Regions from separate parts of the Eubacterium ramulus genome, predicted to be linked through region 2. Evidence: predicted binding sites of a transcription regulator. Region 2 holds the regulator's gene; the other holds the start of a gene.

Region 1 (11,686 bases), 1.6 Mb from region 2:
ATGGCAGAAAGCAGGAAAGAAAACGGGAGTAAGTGTATTATTGGCACTGACTTTGGTGATTGGCAGTTCGGTGACAGCATTTGCATCAAGCGTACAGGTAGCAAGTCAGCAGAATAATTTATATTGCAAGACTAGAGTGCAAGAAGTGGACGTAGTGGATAACGACGATTTACAGGAGTATGTGATTCCGGCAGATCAGGTGGATGAGGAAAAATGGGACAATGCGATTGTTTATGACGATGCGTTATTAGAACCATTAAGCATACAGAGAAATTTTGACTGGAAAATACCGGGAAATAATTTTGCTCGTTCAGTAGGCTTTATTAAAAAAGCTGGTTCCACTATTGTTGTTTCCTGCTATGTATATGATGACAGATATCATCATGTCGGTATCCGCAGACCGGATGGTTCGATGCTTTATGTCAACGGAATGCATCAGGTTACAAAGACATTTAACTGCGAGACCACAGGCACTTATTATGTGTATGTAGAGAATATGAGATCCAAACAAATCCGTGCAGCAGGCTATTTTATTAAATAGTATGGTTTTGAGATACACGACGTATCACATTGTACATAGCGGAGTAGTTGAATGATGTACCCTATGCGTGTCGTTATAAGGAGAATATCAGAAGATTTGATCTGAAATTATTTCCGTCGGGAAGGTGTCCGCTGTATAAAAAATAAATGGATGAAAAAGAGATAAAAGAAAGCGTCAGCAGAAGTGCTTTGTTCTGGACAGAGTACACCTGCTGACGCTTTGCTCTTTTTGAGAGGAAATTCATCGTAATTTCCTCTCAAAAAATTTCAAAAAAAATTAGCACTCAACTCTTGATAATGGAAATCGATTTTTGTCCTGTAGATCAAATGGCATGGGTAAGAGCTGATAATCAACACAGAGCGATTGCGGAAGAGATTATTCTCAAGGAATTGATTTATATTTAAATGAAAGTGATGAGGTCGTGGATTGCAACCTCATTATTATGTGAGAACATGAAATAGCAGTAGGCATAATGAGAAAAATAGGGTAATATAACAGTAAGCAGTTAGTGTGGTTTTGAAATGCCAATTTGGCATTTCAAGTTATATAAGGGAATTGGAAAAATTTATTCTGGAAATGGGATCGGATTTTGCATTTTTAGCAAGACAGAAACATTTGGTACTGGATGGCAAGAAGAATTATGCAATTTCCAAGGATGTTTTGACTAAAATAAAGTAAGGAGGACTTGCGTATGATGACGGATGAAAAAATCAAAAATTCCAGTGAGCTAGAGTTTACTGTATTTTGCATTGAAAATGTAGCGGCAAAGCTGGGGGTGGATGCAGAACGTGTTTATCAGGCATTTACCGAACAGAGTGACATTCTGAACGGATATATTGTCCCAGAATATGAAGTGCTGCATACCCAGAGCCGGGAATATATCGTTGATGACCTCCTTGATCTGATGAAAGAAAGGGGTGTGGAAGTATGATTCTCTATCATGGTTCTTTCTTAGAGATTGTAAAGCCGGATTTGGCTCATTCCCGCCCTAACGTAGATTTTGGGCGTGGCTTTTATGTCACGCCGCTGTATGAACAGGCTGCGAAGTGGTGCGGTAAATTCAAACGCCGTGGGAAAGATGGCATTATCTCCCGGTATGAATACGATGAAAGTCAAGAAAACGAGCTGAAAACGCTGAAATTCGATTCTTATTCTGAAGAATGGCTGGATTTCATTCTGAACTGCCGCAGTGGAAAAGATTCGACAGATTATGACCTTGTTGTGGGTGGTGTTGCCAATGATAAGGTGTTCAATACTGTGGAGCTGTTCTTTGATGGGCTGATTGATAAGGCGGAAGCTATCAATCGCCTGCGTTATGAAAAGCCGAACCTGCAAATATGTTTCCGCACAGAGAAAGCATTGTCTCTGTTGCATTTTGAAGGGAGTGAAACACTATGACAGCAAATCCAATTTTGCTTCAGAAAAAATATAGCCGTATTATTGAATGTTTTGCTAAACAGCAGGGACTTTCACTGGATGCGGCATTGGATTTCTTTTATCATTCCCAGGTTTATCAGCTGATTCGTGACGGTGTCTCCGATATGCACTGCATGAGTGATGCGTATTTGGCAGAGGAATTGAAACAGGAATATGAGGAGAAAGTGCCTGAAAATGCGGTAGTAAAGGTGAGAATAAAGTGAGACATAATATTTTTGATTCAATACCATCCAATATAGTTTCTGATAAAGCTAATGTATTTGCTGATTTTTTACAGACGGCAGGATTGTATGATTCCATGAAAATAAGTGAAGATAATATTCAAGATTTAAGCAGTATTTGTTGACCGTAGAGAATATACCGGTCCGCTTTGGGAGCAGATAGACGAAGCATTTCAGTTTGTTTTGAGAAATATTCATTTGGGTGCTACTATTGTGGGAATTTATCGCCAGGACGTTTATGAGATTCCACCGGATGCCATTCGTGAGTTGATTATTAATGCTATGGTACATCGTAGTTATCTGGATCATGGTACGATACAGGTGGCGGTATATGACAATCGATTAGAAATTACTTCCCCAGGAAAGCTGCCAATGGGACAAACGCTGGAGCGTATGAAAGAAGGTTATTCTAAAATTAGAAATGAAGCTCTTGCTCATGCGTTTGCTTACATGAATCTGATTGAACATTGGGGAAGCGGTATTCCGAGAATTATAGACAAAGTAAAAGCTGCCGGACTGCAGGAGCCGGAGTTTATTGGTGGCGAAGTTGATTTGCGTATCAATATTTATCGAAGACAGGTTGACGGCACTGTTGACCTCAATGACCTCAATAATGCCATTAAAGTGCCGGATACTATTGACAAAATGCCAGATAGTGACAATAAAGTGCCGGATAAAACAGAAATAGTGCCAGATAATATGAAAAAAATGCCGAATAGTGGCAATGAAGTGCCAGATACGACTGAGAAAATGCCGGATAGTGAACAGGAACAACAAATCTATAAATATGTATTGGAAAATGGCTCTATTACTACTGCTGAAACAGTACAGATTTTAGATGTAAAACATCGTAGAGCCAGAGCTATCTTGCTGAATATGGTTAAGGACGGTTATTTAAGAAAAGAGGGTGCGGCACGAAGCACTATTTATGTAAAAAGTACGGAAGGGAGATAATGCGTTTTCTGTAAAAAAATACTTTCAGTAGATGATTTGGCTACAAATATGAGATGGGACTTATATCAAATCCGGCGTGGTAAGAAAATCAGACGAATATATTTTTCCAAGAATTTGTCGTAAAAATGTGGTCAAACCAAGAAAATTGAGTGCGAGAGTAAGTGAAAAATCCCTGTGAAGTAGTGGCAGCCGCCATGCACAGCTCGGGAAAGACTTCCCTCGCTGTCGGGCTGTCGCCCTATACATTTCCATGAAAGAGCCATCTTTATCAAGCAAGCTTGAAAGATGGCTCTTTCACGTAAATGTGCATGGCTCGTAGCGTTCACAAATTTTTCACAAAATAATTAGCACTCGATGCTTGACATGGCTAATAATAAGTGCTATATTACAACTAGAACAAAGGAAGAGAGATAAAAGGAACACAGAAAAGTTCCGCAGATTTCAAATCTGGTTGCTCAAGTAATCAACACTTCGGATTCTCCGAATGTGCACAAAATATAGTTACTGAAAGGAGTAATGACCTATGATGATGCCTAGAATTTTTGGAGAAAACTTATTTGATGATTTTATGAATGACTTTGCATTTCCGGATTTTACGGACAATGCAAATATTGAGAAAGCTTTGTATGGTAAACATGCAAAAAATCTGATGAAAACTGATGTCAAAGATACCGAGAACGGATATGAAGTAGATATTGATCTTCCGGGCTTCAAGAAGGACGAGATTACCATGAAGCTGGAGAATGGTACACTGACCGTGAGCGCAGCGAAAGGTCTTGATAAAGATGAAGAGAACAAAGAGAAAAAATATGTAAGACGTGAGCGTTATGCAGGCGGAATGAGCAGAAGCTTCTATGTAGGCGAGCACGTTGATGTAGAGGATATCCATCCGAAATATGAAAATGGTATCCTGAGCTTCATCGTTCCGAAGAAGGAACAGAAGGCCGTAGAGGAGAAAAATAAATTCATCTCTATCGAAGGCTAATGCCCGGAGCAGGATTTTTTGTTGACAGGATGCTCGGATGTGTGTTCCTTAAAAGGAATGCCCGATATCGGACATTCAGACAGACATAGCATAAAATAAGATAAATATGTATCGAAAACTCCGGTGGGAAGTAAAATTCTCACCGGAGTTTTTTTGTGTTTTTCTATGCGCGTTGCTGTCGAATCCGTGTCGGATTTTGTCGAAATCGTGTCGAATGCTGTCGACAGGTGAGCAGATGTTAAACAATTATGTAAAAGTCTCTTGAAAAACACGACTAGATTGATAAAATAGTTGCAAATCAGAATGTTGCAGAGATTCTGAGAAGAATATTACAATGTTAGGAGAAAAGAGATGGAAAAGAGAGTATCTATCAGGGACATTGCAGAAATGCATTTGTCACAGCAGTTGGAACGAAAAAAAGCATTATTGTTAAATCTGGAACTCGATGCCTGTGCACGTCAGGGGATTCCGTGGACACCGACGCAGGGTATTCTTTCGCTGGAAGACCGCCGCAGGTATGAGATGAATCAGAGTATCATTTTGCCGAATGGCACCTTTACCAAGCAGTTTTCTCTGCCTAATTATTTCCGGGGTGAAAATGCATATGCACCGACAGGAAAAAATCTGCAGAAGTACGATGTTGCGGACAAATATATTCCGGGGATCAGAAAAGAATGTGCCGGCGGTCCGGAGGAATGGCTGGAATTCACCAGCAATTTTGATCTGGCATTGTTTTATGCCTGTTGTAAGTGGGATGAAGAACAGTTGGAATGGCTTCCCATGACAGAAGCAGATATTGAGCGTCCGTTTGGCGAGGGTGAGCCGGATCCGCATTATGGTGTGATCTATATGGCGAATGCGGAAGATGCAAGATTCTTCGGTACATACGCAAATGCACCGGAGTATCATATCATGACACCGGCAGGAAGTCTGGTAGATGGCGGGAACCGGGAGTATATTTTTGCAATGCGCATGAGAGATAAAGATGAGCTGCAGAAGGATGCACGTTTTGACATCCTTGTGTTTGAACATACAGAGAAATTCTGTCAGGATGTATATGAACTGATGCAGAAATCATTGCCGACCGGTTCCGCAGTGTTTAAAAAAATTTAAGAAAATAAATAGTTGAGTTTTTATAGTCCTTGGAGTATGATATTTTCATGCATGTAAAAAATTGACCGTGCATAGTCCTGCCATGTCCCGGCGGGGCAGTTACAAACGTTGAATGGTAAGAGTTGACGAAGAAAACACGGAGATAAAAAATGGCAAGAAATAAAAAAAATTCCAAGAGACAGAGAAGAAAAAGAAAACTGATTCTATTTATTATTGAGATTATTATTTTGATCCTGGTTGCAGGTGCACTGTTTGTGTACAGTAAACTGGATCTGATCAAATCAAAGAAACTGGATAATACAAAGGTTGGAAAAAATGAGGTTTCCGAAGAAACTCAGAAAACATTTGAAGGATATACTACCATTGCATGTTTTGGTCTGGACAACCGTGAACAGGGTGTTTACGAGTCCGGCAACAGTGATGTGATCATGCTGATGAATATCAACAATGATACGCATGAAGTAAATCTGATGTCGGTATATCGTGACACCTATCTGAATGTTGCCGGTGAGGGACAGGAGGAGAAGTTCCAGAAAGCCAATGCGGCTTACGCATACGGTGGACCGGAGCAGGCAGTGACGATGCTGAACCGTAACCTGGATATTGATATCGATAATTATGTAGCCTTTGATTTCAAAGCGGTTGCACAGGCGATTGATATTCTCGGTGGTGTAGATATTGATGTTGAGAGTGAGGAAGAACGTAAATATCTGAATGATTATGTATCTTACACCAGCGAGTATGTAGGTGGAAGTGATGAAGAAGTAGAACATACCGGATTGCAGACCTTAAACGGTGTACAGGCAGTATCTTATGCACGTATCCGTTATACAGCAGGTGATGATTACAAACGGGCAGAGCGTCAGCGCCGTGTTCTGACAGAGATGATCAAGAAGGCAAAATCTGCAAGTCTGCCAGAGTTAAACAGCCTGATCAATACTGTATTTCCACAGATTTCTACAGATCTGGACAAGAAGGACATTATCAGCATGGCAACTGTCATGATCAAATATGATATGGCAAACAGTGGTGGATTCCCGTACAGCAAAGATACCTTTACTCCGAGCAAGAGCATCGGAAGCGTGGTAGCACCATGTGATCTGGAGAGTAATGTTATCGAGCTGCACAAGAGACTGTATGGCACAGACAATTATACACCGTCTGAGACTGTTAAAAAGTACAGCGAACACATTGTGGATGTGAGCGGATATACGGCAGAAAGGAAGGCGGATAACCGTTTCAGCGGACAGGATGAATTCTTTGGAAACGGAACACAGACAACCGATGATGGATCCGGTTCAACGGAGGATACAACAGAATGATGCGTTTGTTCATTTGCCCGGAATGCGGGTGGATGCGTACTGTTTCGAGACGGGCTTCTGTGGAATGTTTCAAATGCAACGGTGTGATGATGCAGCCGGTGAAATTGGAATATACTCAGTATGTCAAGATGTCGGAACAGGAACGAATGGATTATGCAGACAGTTGGATGTATATCCATCGGAAAAAGAGCAAATAGAAAATAGATCCCCATGCAGAGAAATCTGTGTGGGGATTTTTTGTGCTAAGGCTCCTTTACGAATGATATTTCTTGAATTGACAGATAAATTATGTTTTTTTACAATAGAGGAAAAGTGGAAAAACAGGAGAAGAAATAATGGGAAGAGCAAAGCAGATACTCGCAGTGTTGCTTGTGGCAGTGTTAATGTGTCTGTCGGCCTGTGGACAGGCAGGGGACAACAGCAAAAAGCAGACGGACAGCAATGACGCACAGACGGGCAACTATGTAACACTGAAGGCAATCACTCTTGGACAATTGCCGGAAAATGGAATGGACGAATTTTATGAGGAGCTGGATGCCATGACAGAGGAACTGGGATGTCATCTGCGGTTTGATTATATCCCGTGGGGGGATGAGCGTTCCCAGTTGAACATGGCTATCGCATCCGGGAAATATGATTTTATCTCAAATGGAAATTTTTCAGATTATTATCAGCAGGTGGCGAAGGGAGCATTTCTAAATCTGAATGCTTATCGGGACGTGGTACCGGAGCTGTTTGCACATTATGAGTCCTATCGGGAGGATTATCTGACGAATCTTGAGTGGAACGGTGGTCTGTATGGCATTCCACAGTTTAACAAAGATACCATCAGCGACACCGGTGGAGGATTTTTCTACCGGACAGATTTGCTGGAGGAATGGAATCTGCCGGAGGTGACAGACTTTGACAGCATGCAGCAGTATCTGTATGCGGCAAAAGCGGACGGAAGATATCAGGATGCGGCGCTGATCACGGACAACCGTGCATGGAATGCGCTGTGGTATCTGAATAATGAAAAGTATGAGGAGATCGGAACATTGGAGACAGTTCCCTATGCAGTGACAGACCGGGAGAGTTGCCGGACTGTGATCAGCCGGTTTGAGACACCGGAGTTCCGGAAGACGCTGGATGTACTGCATCAGTGGTATGTAGATGGCATTTTGAATCCGGGAATACTGGCTTCCCTGGATAATGAAGGGGTGACAGCTCTTGAGATGATGCTGGCAGATGAAAAGCCGTGTGAGACGAATGCACCGATCTGGACCGTGAATAGTAGTTATGTTCCGGCTTTGTATCGCAAACATCCGGAGTGGATGTATGGATTTTTCTCTTATCAGATGAACAATGGGAATATTACAAAAAGAAAGCAGGGAAAAGAGGTGTCCTGCATTTCGATATCCTCCAAATGCAAAGAGCCGGAGATGGCGGTGAAGCTGTTGGAAAAACTGCATACGGATGAGAAGTTTTACACACTGATCCGGCAGGGTGTATCGGGAATTCATTATGAGCTGAAGGATGGTGAGGTTTCCCATGAAAATATTCCGGAGGAAAATTTATTTTCATACTGGACGGGGTGTGTGGATTTTACTCTGGAACAGCCGGAGTATATGGAAGATAGGCAGTGGGAACAGGAATATCAGAAGATACAGGAACGGACAGAGGAGTTGTGTGAGACCGCACCGGATGACCTGCTGATGGATTTTTCATGGGAAGATAATGGACTGAAAGAGATTGAAAGCCGGTTGGAGGAAGTGCGCCGGGATTATCTGCTGCCGTTGTGCTGCGGGGTCTCTGACAACATTGAGGAAGATTATCAGACAGCAATCCGGAAATTGTATGAAGCAGGATTACAGCAGTATCTGGACATTTTGCAACAGCAATTAGATGCGTATTGGGAGGAGAAGTCATGAAATTGCTTATCGTAGATGATGATATCTATACCAGAGAGGGACTGGCAGAGACGATTCCCTGGAACCTGTATGGCATTGATGATGTCATGCAGGCGGAGAATGGAAAAGAGGCATTGCATACTGTGTCCTGGTATCTGCCGGATCTGATCATTACGGATATCCGGATGCCGCAGAAAAACGGCATTGATTTCTGCAGGGAAGCGATTCGTCTGGTACCGGACTGCAAGATCATTTTTATTACCGGTTACATGCAGACGGAGTATCTGAAAGATGCGATAGATTTGTCTGCGGTGGCATTTATTGAAAAACCGATTCAGCCGGAAGCAGTAATGGAAGCACTGGAAAAAGCGGTGGGAAAGATTCAGAAGCATCAGGAACACACCCGGCTGAGAAAGGAAAACGAAGCATATCAGAAGAATCGTTTTTTGCAGGCAATGCTGCAAAAGGGAGTTACAGAGGAGCAGCTGGAAGAACTTTGCAGAAACTGTGGATTTTTCTGCACCCGTCAGGAACGGTATCTATGTATTCGGATCTGGGAGCAGGGTTCCGCAATGGATGATGCACAGTGTGATCTATATTTGCAGCAGTATTTTGCGGAGGGTACGGAGTTTGTTCTGAGTACCCGGCTGCCGGATGCGGAACAGTGTGTGGCTGTGTTTGCCTGTGAAGAGAAACGTCAGTCCGAGATTCTACGGAAATTGAGGATGTTTGTATCCAAATACACAGAGTACACGGTTGCGGTGGAGTATTTTGTGGATTCCCTGTCTGGTGTATACAACAGCAGCCGACTGGCACAGATAGCCATGGAGCGTGGATATTTCGAACCGGAAGTGCATTATCTGGAGGTGGATCGTCTGGTACAACGGAAATACATTGATCCGGGAATTTATCAGGTATTTTTACAGGTATATAAGGAAAATCCATGGCGTATCCGGGAGTGGTACCAGGCACTGCTGCAGCAGTTTGCAACGAAAAAACAGGCTATGACAGAGGGGGCACAGATCATTGCGCTGACAAGGACCTTTGCCAGTCAGATTTTAAATGACTATCCGGAGAGCCTGACGGCAGTCGGAGAGTCCGATGTGGAGACCTATATGCGGCAGCTGGAGCGCACCAGTAACATCCGGGAGACGGAACAGCAGTTTGACTTGCTTTTGAATGGCATGGAGCGTTGCCTGGTAGAGCAGAACCGTTACAGCCGGCTAGTGAGCGATATCCGGACATTTTGTATCCGGAATTTATCGGACAATACCCTGGGAGGGCAGATGATCTCAGATCGGTTTCATCTGTCTGTGACCTATTTAAACCAGCTGTTCAAGCAGGAACTATCTGTGACCATCAAGCAGTATATCAGCGAGATGCGGATGGAGCGGGCCAGAGAACTGTTGACACAGACTTATGATACGGTGGATGAGATTGCGGCAAAGTGCGGTTATTCCAATGGCAATTATTTTGCTAAGGCGTTCCGTGAGAATCAGCACATGTCACCGACCGATTATCGCAAACAGATGGAGAAGCGTTATGAAAAAGAACCAAGGACGTAAGCTGCCATTTTTTTATCACTGGAAACTGTCCAGGAAACTGCTGCTGCTGTTTCTGGGGGTCTGTGTGCTGCCGATCACGGTGATACTGGGGATCACAATGTATCGTATGGTATGCAGTTCCATTCAGATGCAGCTGTATACCATGGATCAGAACTATGATCGTGTCGTACAGAATTTTGAAAATATTCAGGAGCGGATGGAACGAATCGCATCACTTATTATGGTATCAGACGAAGTGGGAGATGCCCTGCGCAGTAATAAGCAGGACAGTCTGGTAGATGAACTGCAGAGGTTTGACAGACTGTCGGATTATACTTATCAGCTGGAGATGAGTTCCGATGATATCTCAATCCTGTATTATATCCCGGATCAGTTTTTGATTTCAGGTAGCGGAAATACCTGCTATCGCCCGGAGAGTGAACTGACAAAGTGGAGCGTGGATGCGGAGACGATGGAGCAGACCGCCGGTGATTCCTGGAAAGTGATACAGGAGAAGAACCGCTATGGACAGCGGAAGAGTTATCTGGCAAACTTCCGTGTGATCTGGAATACAGAACAGTATACGCAGCGGCTTGGCATCGTGGCGGTGATGATTCCGGTAAATACGGTAAAAGAGAGTATGAATAATGTGATGCACATGCAGAGCATGTATCTGCTGGATGAACAGGGGACGGTGCTTGTATCCGGTGGAAACGAGCAGGCACAGAATCTGCAGATGCCGAAGTTGCAGGGAACGGTCTCGGAGACACATGAAACCAATGGAGCCTGGATGGTACGCAGCGGTTTGCTGCAGGAGGGCGGTATGACACTGGTTTCGCTGGTGCCGCGGGATGTTCTGGTGCAGGAGTCAGGCAGAATCATCCGGGAAATGCTGATCTGTTATGGAATCATCTGTGCACTTACTTTTGTACTGCTTCAACTGGGCAGCCGGCAGTTTCTTGGCCGGGTACACCGGCTGGATACGACCATGGAGGCTGTGGATCAGGGAATCCTGGAGCCCATTGATGTGCCGGAGTGCCGGGATGAACTGGGGCGTCTGATCCTGCGTTATAACGGCATGGTGGAACAGATCCAGCGTCTGATGGAAGAGCAGTATATACTTGGTAAGGAAAAATCCGAAGCGCAGCTGCATGCATTGCAGGCACAGATCAGTCCGCATTTTCTGTATAATACGTTGGACATGATGAACTGGATGGCGGTAAAAGGTGAGACGGATAATATAAGGGCAGTGCTGTCCGCCATGTCACGGTTTTATCGGATGGTGCTGAGCCGGGGTGCTTACATCATCACTATCGGCGAGGAGATCCGCATGTGTCAGGCCTATATGGAGATCCAGGTGCTGCGTAAAAAGAACAAGCTGCAGTTTGAAGTGGATGTGGATGAGGAGATCTATCCATATCTGATTCCAAAGATCACGCTGCAGCCGATCCTGGAAAATGCCGTGCTGCACGGAATCGATGAAAAAGAGGGCGGTCGCGGAACCATCCGCCTGTCCGGGCGGATCCAGGAGGATCAGATTATTCTGGAAGTGCAGGATGATGGTGTCGGTATGGATCCGGCGCTTTTATCAGAAGAAAACCTGTCCGAACACAGTGGAAAACATTACGGTCTGTCCAATGTGAGGACACGGCTTTGGCTCTTTTATGAAAAAAATGCAGA
Region 2 (11,686 bases):
TGCGTTGGGACCGCAGGTGGCAGATAATCTGTATATCACACGGCATATTATAAAAGAATTTGGCAGACGGGCCTATGAAAATGAGCAGGTGCAGCCCGTCAGTGCCATTGTGCCCGGCGTTATGGCCCAGACAGGCATGGAAAGCCAGGAGATTATTACAGGAATTATCCGCGAAGTAAAACCGGATTATCTGATCGTGGTAGATGCGCTGGCTGCCCGCAGTGTCCGCCGTCTGGGCCGGACGATCCAGATTACAGATACAGGAATCTATCCGGGTTCCGGTGTGGGAAATCACCGTTACAGTATTACAAAAGAAACCACAGGGATTCCGGTCATCGCTATCGGTATTCCGACCGTAGTAGAAGCGGCGACGATCGTCTATGATTCTATGTCTGCCCTGATTGATGAACTGGCGCATGCGGAAAGCCTGCAGCCGTTGAAGACTTCGTGGAACAGACTGACAGAGGCGGAACACCGGAATCTGGTCCGGGAACTGCTGTCTCCGCAGTTGAACCATATGTTTGTAACACCAAAGGATATTGATGCGGAGATCAAGCGGATGAGCTATACGATATCCGAAGCCATCAATCTGGCGTTTTGCGGGTAATCGGTTATGCTTGAAATATTATACTGTAAAATGGCAGAAGCGGAAGAAATAAAGAACCATAAAATGTAAGCATAATTCAGACACAATTTCATATATAGTATATATGGGAAAAATGTTAAAAGTTACAAGGAAAAGAAAGCGAAAAGAGAGAAGCGTACGTTGGATAGTGCGGGGAACCGGTTTCCTCGTACTGTTTTTCACTGCGCTTATAGCGGTATTTGCGATCCATAACACCAATCTGTGGAATCGGCTGCAATATCAGATCTGTTATCAGATGCTGAAACAGTATGCACCGCTGCTGGCTTCCGGCAGCGCGGTACAGTCGTTATATATAGAAGAAGACGATACAACTATGTATGATATGCAGTCAGAGAGTCAGTTGTCTTATGAGCAGATTCTGGCCAAGAAAGATCCGCAGGAGACACAGGCGGCGGATGCTTCAGAGGAAAATAAAGACATTTTTGTGGACCAGACAGGTTCCGGGAATACGCAGACAGGTGAAAATGGTAATCCGTCAGTTGAGACGGCATCAGCATCAGCGTCGGCTGGGGAAAATCTCGTATCGCTGGAAAAATTGAATGATTTTGATTATCTGATCCAGCATTATTATACAGTGGACAAATCCACTACCATCAACAGTTCACAGCTGGTGGTGCAAAATCTGCTGAATAAGAATTGCACGATCCAGAAAACTACGGAAGATGTACCACAGATTCTAATCTATCATACCCATGGTTCCGAAGGCTATGCGGATTCTGTGGAGGGAGATCCAAACACATCCGTGATCGCGGTCGGAAACCGTCTGACACAGATTTTACAGGATACATACGGTTATCATGTATTACATGATACGGGAATCTATGATACAGACCGGGATCATGCGTATAATGTAGCAGCTCCGGCTATTCAGAAAATATTGCAGGATCATCCTTCGATAGAAGTGGTGATCGATCTGCATCGTGACGGTGTGGCGGATACGACGCGGCTGGCAACAAACATCAATGGTGTGGATATGGCGCAGGTGATGTTTTTCAATGGGCTGAGCAAGACAACGGCTACCGGAGATATTGATTATCTGCGCAATCCTTATATTGAAGACAATCTGGCGATGTCTCTGAAAATGCAGCTGGCGGCGACGGAACTGTATCCGGGATTTACACGCAAAATTTATTTGAAAAGTTATCGGTACAACATGCATCTTTGCCCGAAATCGCTGCTGATCGAGGTCGGGGCACAGACCAATACGCTGCAGGAGGCAGTGAATGCTATGGATCCGCTGGCACAGGTGTTGGATAAGGTGTTGAGCGGAAAGTAGTAGCGTAGCTACGGAGAAGTCCTGAAAGGACGTTTTGAGAATGGCGCGTGTGAATAGTAACGATTTGTAAGATTTAATCGATCAGTTTTTGTATGGAAAACTTGCTATTTTCCGGCTTCAATGTTAATATTGTCAATATATTGGGCTTTTATGCACTTTTGAGAAAAGAGAGACAATGTACTAGGAGGAATTTTAGTGATAGATCAGAGTAAAATCAGAAATTTTTGTATTATTGCACATATTGATCATGGAAAATCAACCCTGGCAGACCGTATTATCGAAATGACAGGTTTGCTGACCAGCCGTGAAATGCAGTCTCAGGTATTAGATAATATGGATCTGGAGCGGGAGCGTGGTATTACCATCAAAGCGCAGACGGTTCGTATTATTTACAAGGCAAAAGATGGAGAGGAGTATATCTTCAATCTCATCGACACACCGGGGCATGTGGATTTTAACTATGAGGTTTCCCGAAGCCTGGCTGCCTGTGATGGTGCAATCCTTGTCGTAGATGCGGCACAGGGCATTGAGGCGCAGACACTGGCCAATGTATATCTGGCACTGGATCATGATCTGGATGTTATGCCGGTGATCAACAAAATCGATCTGCCTAGTGCGGATCCGGAGCGTGTCATTGAAGAAATCGAGGATGTCATCGGACTGGAAGCGCATGATGCACCACAGATTTCCGCAAAAACAGGTCTGAATGTCGATCAGGTACTGGAGCAGATCGTGGAGAAAATCCCGGCTCCGACGGGAGATCCGAAGGCTCCCCTGCAGGCGTTGATTTTCGACTCTCTGTACGATGCGTACAAAGGAGTTATTGTTTTCTGTCGTATCAAAGAAGGTACGGTTCGTGTCGGTACGCCAATCAAAATGATGGCGACAGGTGCCACAGCAGATGTTGTGGAGGTCGGATATTTTGGCGCAGGTCAGTTTATCCCTTGCGAAGAATTATCTGCCGGCATGGTAGGTTATATCACAGCTAGTATCAAAAATGTACAGGATACCCGTGTGGGTGATACGATCACCAACCGTTCCAATCCGTGTGCAGAACCGTTGCCGGGTTATAAGAAAGTAAATCCAATGGTTTACTGTGGTCTGTATCCGTCTGATGGTGCAAAATATCCGGATCTGCGTGATGCGCTGGAAAAACTGCAGTTAAACGATGCAGCACTTCAGTTTGAACCGGAGACATCTGCGGCACTGGGCTTTGGTTTCCGCTGTGGATTTTTAGGTTTGCTGCATCTGGAAATTATTCAGGAACGTCTGGAGCGCGAATATAATCTGGATCTGGTAACGACAGCCCCTGGCGTTATTTATAAAGTTCACAAAACGGATGGAACCGTGATGGATCTGACAAATCCGTCCAATATGCCGGATCCGTCTGAGATTGATTATATGGAAGAACCGATGGTAAGTGCGGAGATCATGGTAACCAGTGAGTACATTGGTGCGATCATGGATTTGTGTCAGGAGCGTCGAGGCATTTATATCAGTATGGAATATATGGAGGAGACACGTGCGCTGATCAAATATGATCTTCCGTTAAATGAAATCATTTATGATTTTTTTGACGCATTGAAATCCCGTTCCAGGGGATATGCGTCCTTCGATTATGAAATGAAGGGATACACCCGTTCTGATCTGGTAAAACTGGACATCCTTATTAATAAAGAAGAAGTGGATGCACTTTCCTTTATCGTATTCTCAGGCAGTGCATATGAGCGTGGCCGTAAGATGTGTGAGAAGTTAAAAGAAGAGATTCCGCGTCATCTGTTTGAGGTTCCGATTCAGGCGGCAGTCGGTGGAAAAGTCATTGCGCGTGAGACTGTTCGTGCGATGCGCAAAGACGTACTGGCGAAATGTTACGGTGGTGATATTTCCCGAAAGAGAAAACTTCTGGAGAAACAGAAAGAAGGTAAAAAACGTATGCGTCAGGTCGGAAATGTAGAGATCCCGCAGAAAGCGTTTATGAGTGTTCTGAAACTGGATGATAAATAGAAAACGGGTTATGCTGCTAACATACGCATTGGCATATAAATGCGAAAACAATGCAAAGCAGCGTGATTAACAGGGGAAATATATGAAAGAATTAGAATTATATCTTCATATTCCTTTTTGTGAACGAAAATGTGCATATTGTGATTTCTTATCTGCACCGGCTGATCTGCCGGTGCGGATTTCTTATATAAAGAAGTTACAGGAAGAGATTGTATATTGCGGGGCACAATATGGGGAATATCAGGTGAGCAGTATCTTTTTTGGCGGCGGAACACCGACAATCCTGGAAGGATACCAACTCGCAGCTATACTGGAAACGGTAAAAGAGCATTTTAATATAACGACAGATGCAGAAATTACAGTGGAGTGCAATCCAGGCACATTGACAGCAGGGAAAGCGGAAAAACTGGTGCAGGCGGGATTTAACCGGCTCAGTATGGGACTGCAGTCCGCGGATGACAGAGAATTGCATCTTCTGGGACGAATCCACAATTTTGCACAGTTCCTGGAAAGTTATGATCTGGCGAGAAAAGCCGGTTTTCGGAATATCAATGTAGATCTGATGTCAGCATTGCCGGGACAAACGCTGAAAAGCTGGCAGGATACATTGCAGAAAGTGACAGCACTGCGCCCGGAGCATATTTCTGCGTACAGTCTGATCATCGAGGAAGGCACACCATTTTACGAGCGTTTTGCGGAAGATGAACGGATTCGGGAGGAAGGTGGTCATCCGAGACTGCTTCCGGAGGAAGACGTAGAACGGCAGATGTATGAACTGACGGAAACTTTTTTACACACAAAAGGGTATGAGCGGTATGAGATATCCAATTATGCAAAGCCAGGATACGAATGCCGGCATAACTGCGGCTACTGGACCAGGAAAGATTATCTGGGACTGGGACTGGGAGCATCTTCTCTGGTGGAGCATCAGAGGTTTCAGAATACATCGGAACTGAAGACGTATCTTGAGCAGGAGTATTCACCACAATGTGAAGGTCAGCATGAACGTATAGCAGAAACAATCCAGTTACAGGAAGAAACTGGATTAACCCAGACAGGGCATCATATTCACATAGAAACTTTAGACAAAAAATCTGAGATGGAAGAATTTATGTTTCTGGGCCTTCGTCTGATGGCAGGAATTTCCCGACAGCAGTTTGAAAAAAAATTTCAGGTCACACTGAACAGTGTCTATGGCGAGGTACTTCGAAAATTAAAGGGAGAACAGCTAATCGAAGAGGTAGCAGGTTATGTGCGCCTGACGGAGCATGGTATAGATGTCAGCAACTATGTGCTGGCGGAGTTTTTACTGTAATTTTTTATGATCATCAGCAGAATCGTATCGAATAGAAAAAATAAGAAGTAAGATAGAATGTGCACCCGGGGGCTTTCTAAGTGAGTTGTTCTGCTTATAAAACGTAGAAAAAATAAAAATATGAAAAAAATAAAAATAGATGTTGACAAAGAAAAACGATAGTGCTACATTAGGTAATGAAGATATTAGCACTCCAAACAGTCGAGTGCTAACAAAGAAAAAGCATCAATTACAGGAGCATGAAATACATGAGCGAAGGATTGGACGAAAGAAAAACGAAAATTTTACATGCAATCATTCAGACTTATCTGGAAACGGGTGAGCCGGTTGGCTCCAGAACGATCGCAAAAGCGTCTGATCTGAACCTCAGTTCCGCAACGATCCGTAATGAGATGTCAGATCTGGAGGAACTTGGATACATCGTTCAGCCGCATACTTCGGCAGGACGTATTCCATCGGATAAAGGGTACCGCTTTTATGTGGATCATCTGATGGAGGAGAAAGATCATGAGATTTCCGACATGAAGGAATTTGTGATTGAGAAGACAGAACGCATGGAATTTGTTTTAAAACAGATCGCAAAGATGCTGGCAGTAAATACCAATTATGCAACTGTCGTATCCGCACCTCAGACCCACCACGGAAAAGTCAAATTTATTCAGCTTTCCGCGGTAGATGATTCCCAGGTTCTGGCAACAATCATGTTGGATGGCAACATCGTAAAGAACAAGATCATTCATACAAGTGAGACACCGAATCAGGAGACAATGTTGAAGTTAAACATTTTGCTGAACGGAAGTTTAAATGGTCTTGCCCTTGAGGAGATCAACCTTGGAACCATCTCCAGATTGAAGGAGCAGGCAGGTATTCACAGTGCCATGGTAAGCGATGTGCTGGATGCAGTTGCTCAGGCCATTCAGGAAGATGAAGACCTTGAGATTTACACCAGCGGAGCAACAAATATTTTCAAATATCCGGAATTGAGTGATTCGGAACGGGCAAGCGAACTGATCAGTGCTTTTGAAGAAAAGCAGGAATTCAAGGATCTGTTCACTGCTGACAAAGAAAACGGAAATCCGGGAACCGGCATTCAGGTATACATCGGAAATGAAAGCCCGATGCAGGGAATGAAAGACTGCAGTGTGGTGACAGCCACCTACGATCTTGGAAAAGGAATCCGGGGAACCGTCGGAATCGTCGGACCGAAACGTATGGATTACGAAAAAGTGGTTGACAACCTGCGAACCTTAAAGGTTCAGCTGGATGATATATTTAAAAAGACAGATGAGTAGTCATTAAAAATGATGAAAGCGGAAAGGTGGGATTTCGATGGCAGAGAATAAAAACATCAGTCCGGAAGAGATGGAAGAAGAAATCTTAGAAAATGAAGAAATAAATGATACAGCAGAGGAAGAAACCGTAGAAGAAGCCGAGGAGGCTGTAGCAGAAGAACCGGAAACTGAGAAAGAAAAAGGGTCTTTTTTCAAAAAGAAAGAGAAGAAAGACAAAAAAGATGAGAAAATCGAAGAACTTACAGACAGAGTCAGAAGACAGATGGCTGAGTTTGATAACTTCCGGAAACGGACAGAAAAAGAGAAGACACAGATGTTTGAGACCGGTGCAAAAAGTATCGTAGAAAAAATACTTCCGGTTGTTGATAATTTCGAACGTGGTCTTGCAGCTGTCACAGAGGAAGAAAAAGGAACTCCTTTCGTGGAAGGTATGGAAAAAATCTACAAGCAGATGATGACTGTGCTGGAGGAAGCAGGAGTAAAACCGATTGAGGCAGTTGGACAGGAATTTGATCCGAATCTGCACAATGCAGTTATGCATGTCGAGGATGAGGAATTCGGTGAGAACATCATCGCAGAAGAATTCCAGAAAGGCTACACATACCGTGATTCCGTGGTTCGCCACAGCATGGTAAAAGTAGCTAATTGATATTGCCATTAACGATTATTCGTTAAATATAAAAACAAGCTAATTCAGGAAACAATATATAGGAGGACACGATTATGAGCAAGATTATTGGTATTGACTTAGGAACAACAAACAGCTGCGTAGCAGTTATGGAAGGTGGTAAACCGGTAGTTGTAGCAAATACAGAAGGAGCAAGAACAACACCGTCAGTGGTAGCTTTTACAAAAACAGGTGAGAGACTGGTAGGTGAGCCGGCAAAACGTCAGGCTGTTACAAACGCAGAGAAAACAATCTCTTCTATCAAGAGAGAGATGGGTACAGATTACAAGAAAGAGATCGACGGAAAGAAATATTCTCCGCAGGAGATTTCCGCAATGATCCTTCAGAAATTAAAAGCAGATGCTGAGAACTACTTAGGCGAGAAAGTATCTGAAGCTGTTATCACAGTTCCGGCATATTTCAACGATGCTCAGCGTCAGGCGACAAAAGATGCTGGTAAGATTGCAGGACTTGATGTAAAACGTATTATCAATGAGCCGACAGCAGCAGCTTTAGCATATGGTCTGGACAATGAAAAAGAGCAGAAAATCATGGTTTATGACCTTGGTGGTGGTACATTCGATGTATCTATCATTGAGATCGGTGATGGTGTCATTGAAGTATTATCTACATCAGGTGATAACAGACTTGGTGGTGATGACTTCGACCAGAAAATCACAGATTATATGATCGCAGAGTTCAAAAAACAGGAAGGTGTAGATCTTTCTACAGATAAAATGGCTCTTCAGAGATTAAAAGAAGCCGCTGAGAAAGCGAAAAAAGAGCTTTCTTCTGCAACAACAACAAACATCAACCTTCCGTTCATCACAGCTACTGCTGAGGGACCGAAACATTTCGATATGAACCTTACCAGAGCAAAATTTGATGAGTTAACACGTGACCTGGTTGACAGAACAGCAGTTCCAGTACAGAACGCGTTAAAAGATGCAGGTATCACAGCTTCTGAACTTGGTCAGGTACTGTTAGTAGGTGGTTCTACACGTATCCCGGCTGTACAGGATAAAGTAAAACAGCTGACTGGCAAAGAGCCAAGTAAATCACTGAACCCAGATGAGTGCGTAGCAATCGGTGCTTCTATCCAGGGTGGTAAACTTGCAGGCGATGCTGGTGCCGGTGAAGTATTACTGCTTGATGTAACTCCACTTTCCTTATCCATCGAGACAATGGGTGGTGTAGCTACAAGACTGATCGAGAGAAATACAACAATCCCGACAAGAAAGAGCCAGATTTTCTCCACAGCAGCAGATAACCAGACAGCTGTAGATATTAACGTAGTACAGGGTGAACGTCAGTTCGCTAGAGATAATAAATCTCTTGGGCAGTTCCGTCTGGATGGAATCCCGCCAGCACGTCGTGGTGTTCCGCAGATTGAGGTTACGTTCGATATCGATGCAAACGGTATTGTAAATGTATCTGCAAAAGACCTTGGAACAGGCAAAGAGCAGCATATCACAATCACAGCAGGATCCAATATGTCTGATGATGAGATCGATAAAGCTGTAAAAGAAGCTGCAGAGTTTGAGGCTCAGGATAAGAAGAGAAAAGACGCGATCGATACAAGAAACGATGCTGATTCCTTCGTATTCCAGACAGAGAAAGCACTTGAGGAAGTTGGTGCAGGTGTATCTGATGCTGAGAAAGCTCCGGTACAGGCAGATCTGGATGCATTAAAAGCACTCCTTGAGGCTCATCCGGAAGCTGACAAGATGACAGACGCAGAGTTAGATGAGATGAAAGCTGCAAAAGAGAAACTGATGGCAAGTGCGCAGCAGGTATTTGCAAAAATGTATGAGCAGGCACAGGCCGCACAGAGTGCAGCAGGTGCAGGTCCGGACATGAACGCAGGTGCTGGTCAGCAGACAGCAGGCGGTGCGGATGATGATGTGGTAGATGCTGATTATAAAGAAGTTTAATCAGGACTGAAATATACAGATCATCGCAGCAAATGTTATTACTCACCTTGCAGAAGTGGGAGTCTTCTCGACTGAGATAAATAACGCACCAGAGGGCAGAATGCCTTCTGGTGCATTGTTGGATTAATCTCAGCCGATGTTTGACTGTGGATTGAGACAAAAAGATACGAAAAATTAACATAAGGGATGGAGTTCAGATATGGCAGAACAGAAAAGGGATTATTACGAGGTGCTCGGCGTAGATCGCAGCGCGGACGATGCCACAATTAAAAAGGCATATCGTCAGCTGGCCAAAAAATATCATCCGGATGCAAACCCGGGAGACAAAGAGGCAGAGGCAAAATTCAAAGAGGCTTCGGAGGCATATGCAGTACTGAGTGACTCAGAAAAAAGACGACAGTATGATCAGTTTGGTCATGCTGCATTTGATGGTGGAGCCGGCGGTGCAGGTGCAGGCGGATTCGATTTTTCCGGCATGGATTTTGGCGATATGTTTGGTGATATTTTTGGTGACTTCTTCGGCGGCGGTTCCAGAAGAGGTGCGTCTAACGGTCCAATGAAAGGTGCCAACTTGAGAACCAGTGTCCGTATTACTTTTGAGGAAGCAGTGTTTGGCTGTGAAAAAGAAATTGATATGGTGCTGAAGGATGAATGTACTACCTGTGGCGGAACCGGAGCAAAACCTGGAACTTCTCCGGAGACCTGTACAAAATGCGGTGGAAAAGGTAAAGTTGTATTTTCCCAGCAATCTCTGTTCGGCATGGTTCAGAACGTTCAGACCTGTCCGGAATGTAACGGATCCGGCAAAATTATCAAAGATAGATGTACTTCATGCCGCGGAACCGGTTATACTTCCAGCAGAAAGAAGATCAAAGTGTCTATTCCTGCCGGAATCGATAACGGACAGAGTGTCCGCATCCGTGAAAAAGGTGAGCCGGGTGTCAATGGAGGACCGCGTGGCGATCTGCTGGTAGAGGTTATTGTATCTTCACATCCGATCTTCCAGCGTCAGGATATGAATATCTTTTCTACTGCACCGATTTCTTTTGCTCAGGCAGTGTTAGGAGGAGAAACAAGAATCAGCACCGTAGATGGTGATGTGATTTATGAAGTGAAACCAGGTACTCAGACAGATACAAGAATCCGTCTGAAAGGCAAAGGTGTTCCGTCTCTGCGCAACAAAAATATTCGTGGCGATCAGTATGTTACTCTGGTGGTACAGGTTCCGACATCGTTGAGTGCAGAGGCGAAAGAAGCATTGCGTGCATTTGATGCAGTATCCGGTGATTCTCTGCATACAGGTGCGGGAGAAGGCATAAAACAGGAGAAACATCACAAAAAGAGAGGCTTCTTCAAAAAAGAAGATTAATATAGTATAGGATTACGGATGTATAATAAAATAGATTTAAAAAATAAATTAGAATCGATTCATCGAAAAAGTTATCCGGCATATAAGTCACTGAGGGGAAGTTATACCTTCGGTGACTTTGTGCTGTCTATTGACCATGTGCAGGGAGATCCTTTTGCGGCACCATCTTCGCTGCATGTAGAACTTCCATTGAAAAAAGCAGGATTTCCGGAAAAATACCTGGAAAAAAGACATACAAAAACAGCACTGGAAGATTTGATTTTACGTAGTTTTTCGAAAGCACTGGATCAGTACAGTTTTAAGGCAAAAGGATCCGGAAAAAGTGGTTTGATCTCCACGAGCAGACCGGGACCGGAGGTTATGCGCCGAACAGCAGTGGAATTTAACAATATAGCATTGCTTGCACGATTTGAAGTCGGGTTTCCGGCAAACGGACGTACTATTAACGCACAGGAACTGGAGAAGATTTTGCTGGAATTTCTGCCGCAGATTGTGAAAACATGTCTGTTTTACCGGTCCTGGGAAAAATCAAAAATTCAGGCTTGCTATGAACTGGCAGAAAATCAGCAGAGAATCCGTGAAGTATTAGAAGAACGAAAACTGGTGGCTTTCTGCGCAAACGGAAGTATATTGCCGAGAAAGAGCGGTGTGTCAAGTCAACCGCTGAAAGATGCCATAGAATTTCAGTCTCCGGAAAGCATGGAGATTTCGATTGATCTACCCTTTGGCAACAGTATCCGCGGCATGGGAATACCGGAAGGCGTGACCTTGATCATCGGTGGTGGTTATCATGGCAAATCCACATTGCTGCAGGCATTGGAACAGGGGGTATATAATCATGTAAAGGGTGATGGAAGAGAATATGTGATTACCAGAGCAGATGCATTGAAGTTGCGGGCAGAAGACGGCCGTGCAGTGTCACATCTGGATTTGTCCCTGTTTATCCATGATCTTCCGAATGGAAAAGACACGCATTGTTTTTCTACAGAGGATGCCAGTGGAAGTACCTCTCAGGCCGCTGGTGTCCTGGAAGGAATGGAAGCTGAAACAAGCTGCTTCTTGATTGATGAGGATACCTCTGCAACAAATTTCCTTGTGCGGGATGCCTTTATGCAGCGCGTAGTCAGCGGAGATCAGGAGCCGATCACACCGTTTATTGCCAGAGTACGTGATCTGTATGAAA

Evidence for each region. The regulator HrcA, encoded in region 2, represses chaperone genes, less so after heat shock. The targets are predictions, from matches to a motif close to TGTTAGCACTCNNNNNNNNNGAGTGCTAACA.
Region 1: a site for HrcA is predicted at 3,496-3,526, ahead of ACIRUQ_RS14665 (Hsp20/alpha crystallin family protein). Genes of this name have one in related genera too.

The regions. Positions count from the first base shown of each region.
Region 1 covers NZ_CP173382.1:3,165,934-3,177,619, forward strand. The annotation lists gene ACIRUQ_RS14640 (M56 family metallopeptidase) at 1-541, shown strand, start outside; gene ACIRUQ_RS14645 (DUF3791 domain-containing protein) at 1,233-1,472, shown strand; gene ACIRUQ_RS14650 (DUF3990 domain-containing protein) at 1,469-1,939, shown strand; gene ACIRUQ_RS14655 (DUF3791 domain-containing protein) at 1,936-2,181, shown strand; gene ACIRUQ_RS14660 (ATP-binding protein) at 2,383-3,153, shown strand; gene ACIRUQ_RS14665 (Hsp20/alpha crystallin family protein) at 3,677-4,138, shown strand; gene ACIRUQ_RS14670 (hypothetical protein) at 4,490-5,251, shown strand; gene ACIRUQ_RS14675 (LCP family protein) at 5,401-6,573, shown strand; gene ACIRUQ_RS14680 (hypothetical protein) at 6,570-6,770, shown strand; gene ACIRUQ_RS14685 (extracellular solute-binding protein) at 6,909-8,483, shown strand; gene ACIRUQ_RS14690 (helix-turn-helix domain-containing protein) at 8,480-10,027, shown strand; gene ACIRUQ_RS14695 (sensor histidine kinase) at 10,005-11,686, shown strand, end outside.
Region 2 covers NZ_CP173382.1:1,552,284-1,563,969, reverse strand. The annotation lists gene gpr (GPR endopeptidase) at 1-607, shown strand, start outside; gene spoIIP (stage II sporulation protein P) at 711-1,922, shown strand; gene lepA (translation elongation factor 4) at 2,118-3,926, shown strand; gene hemW (radical SAM family heme chaperone HemW) at 4,009-5,241, shown strand; gene hrcA (heat-inducible transcriptional repressor HrcA) at 5,490-6,533, shown strand; gene grpE (nucleotide exchange factor GrpE) at 6,571-7,182, shown strand; gene dnaK (molecular chaperone DnaK) at 7,257-9,134, shown strand; gene dnaJ (molecular chaperone DnaJ) at 9,334-10,503, shown strand; gene ACIRUQ_RS07345 (ABC-ATPase domain-containing protein) at 10,522-11,686, shown strand, end outside.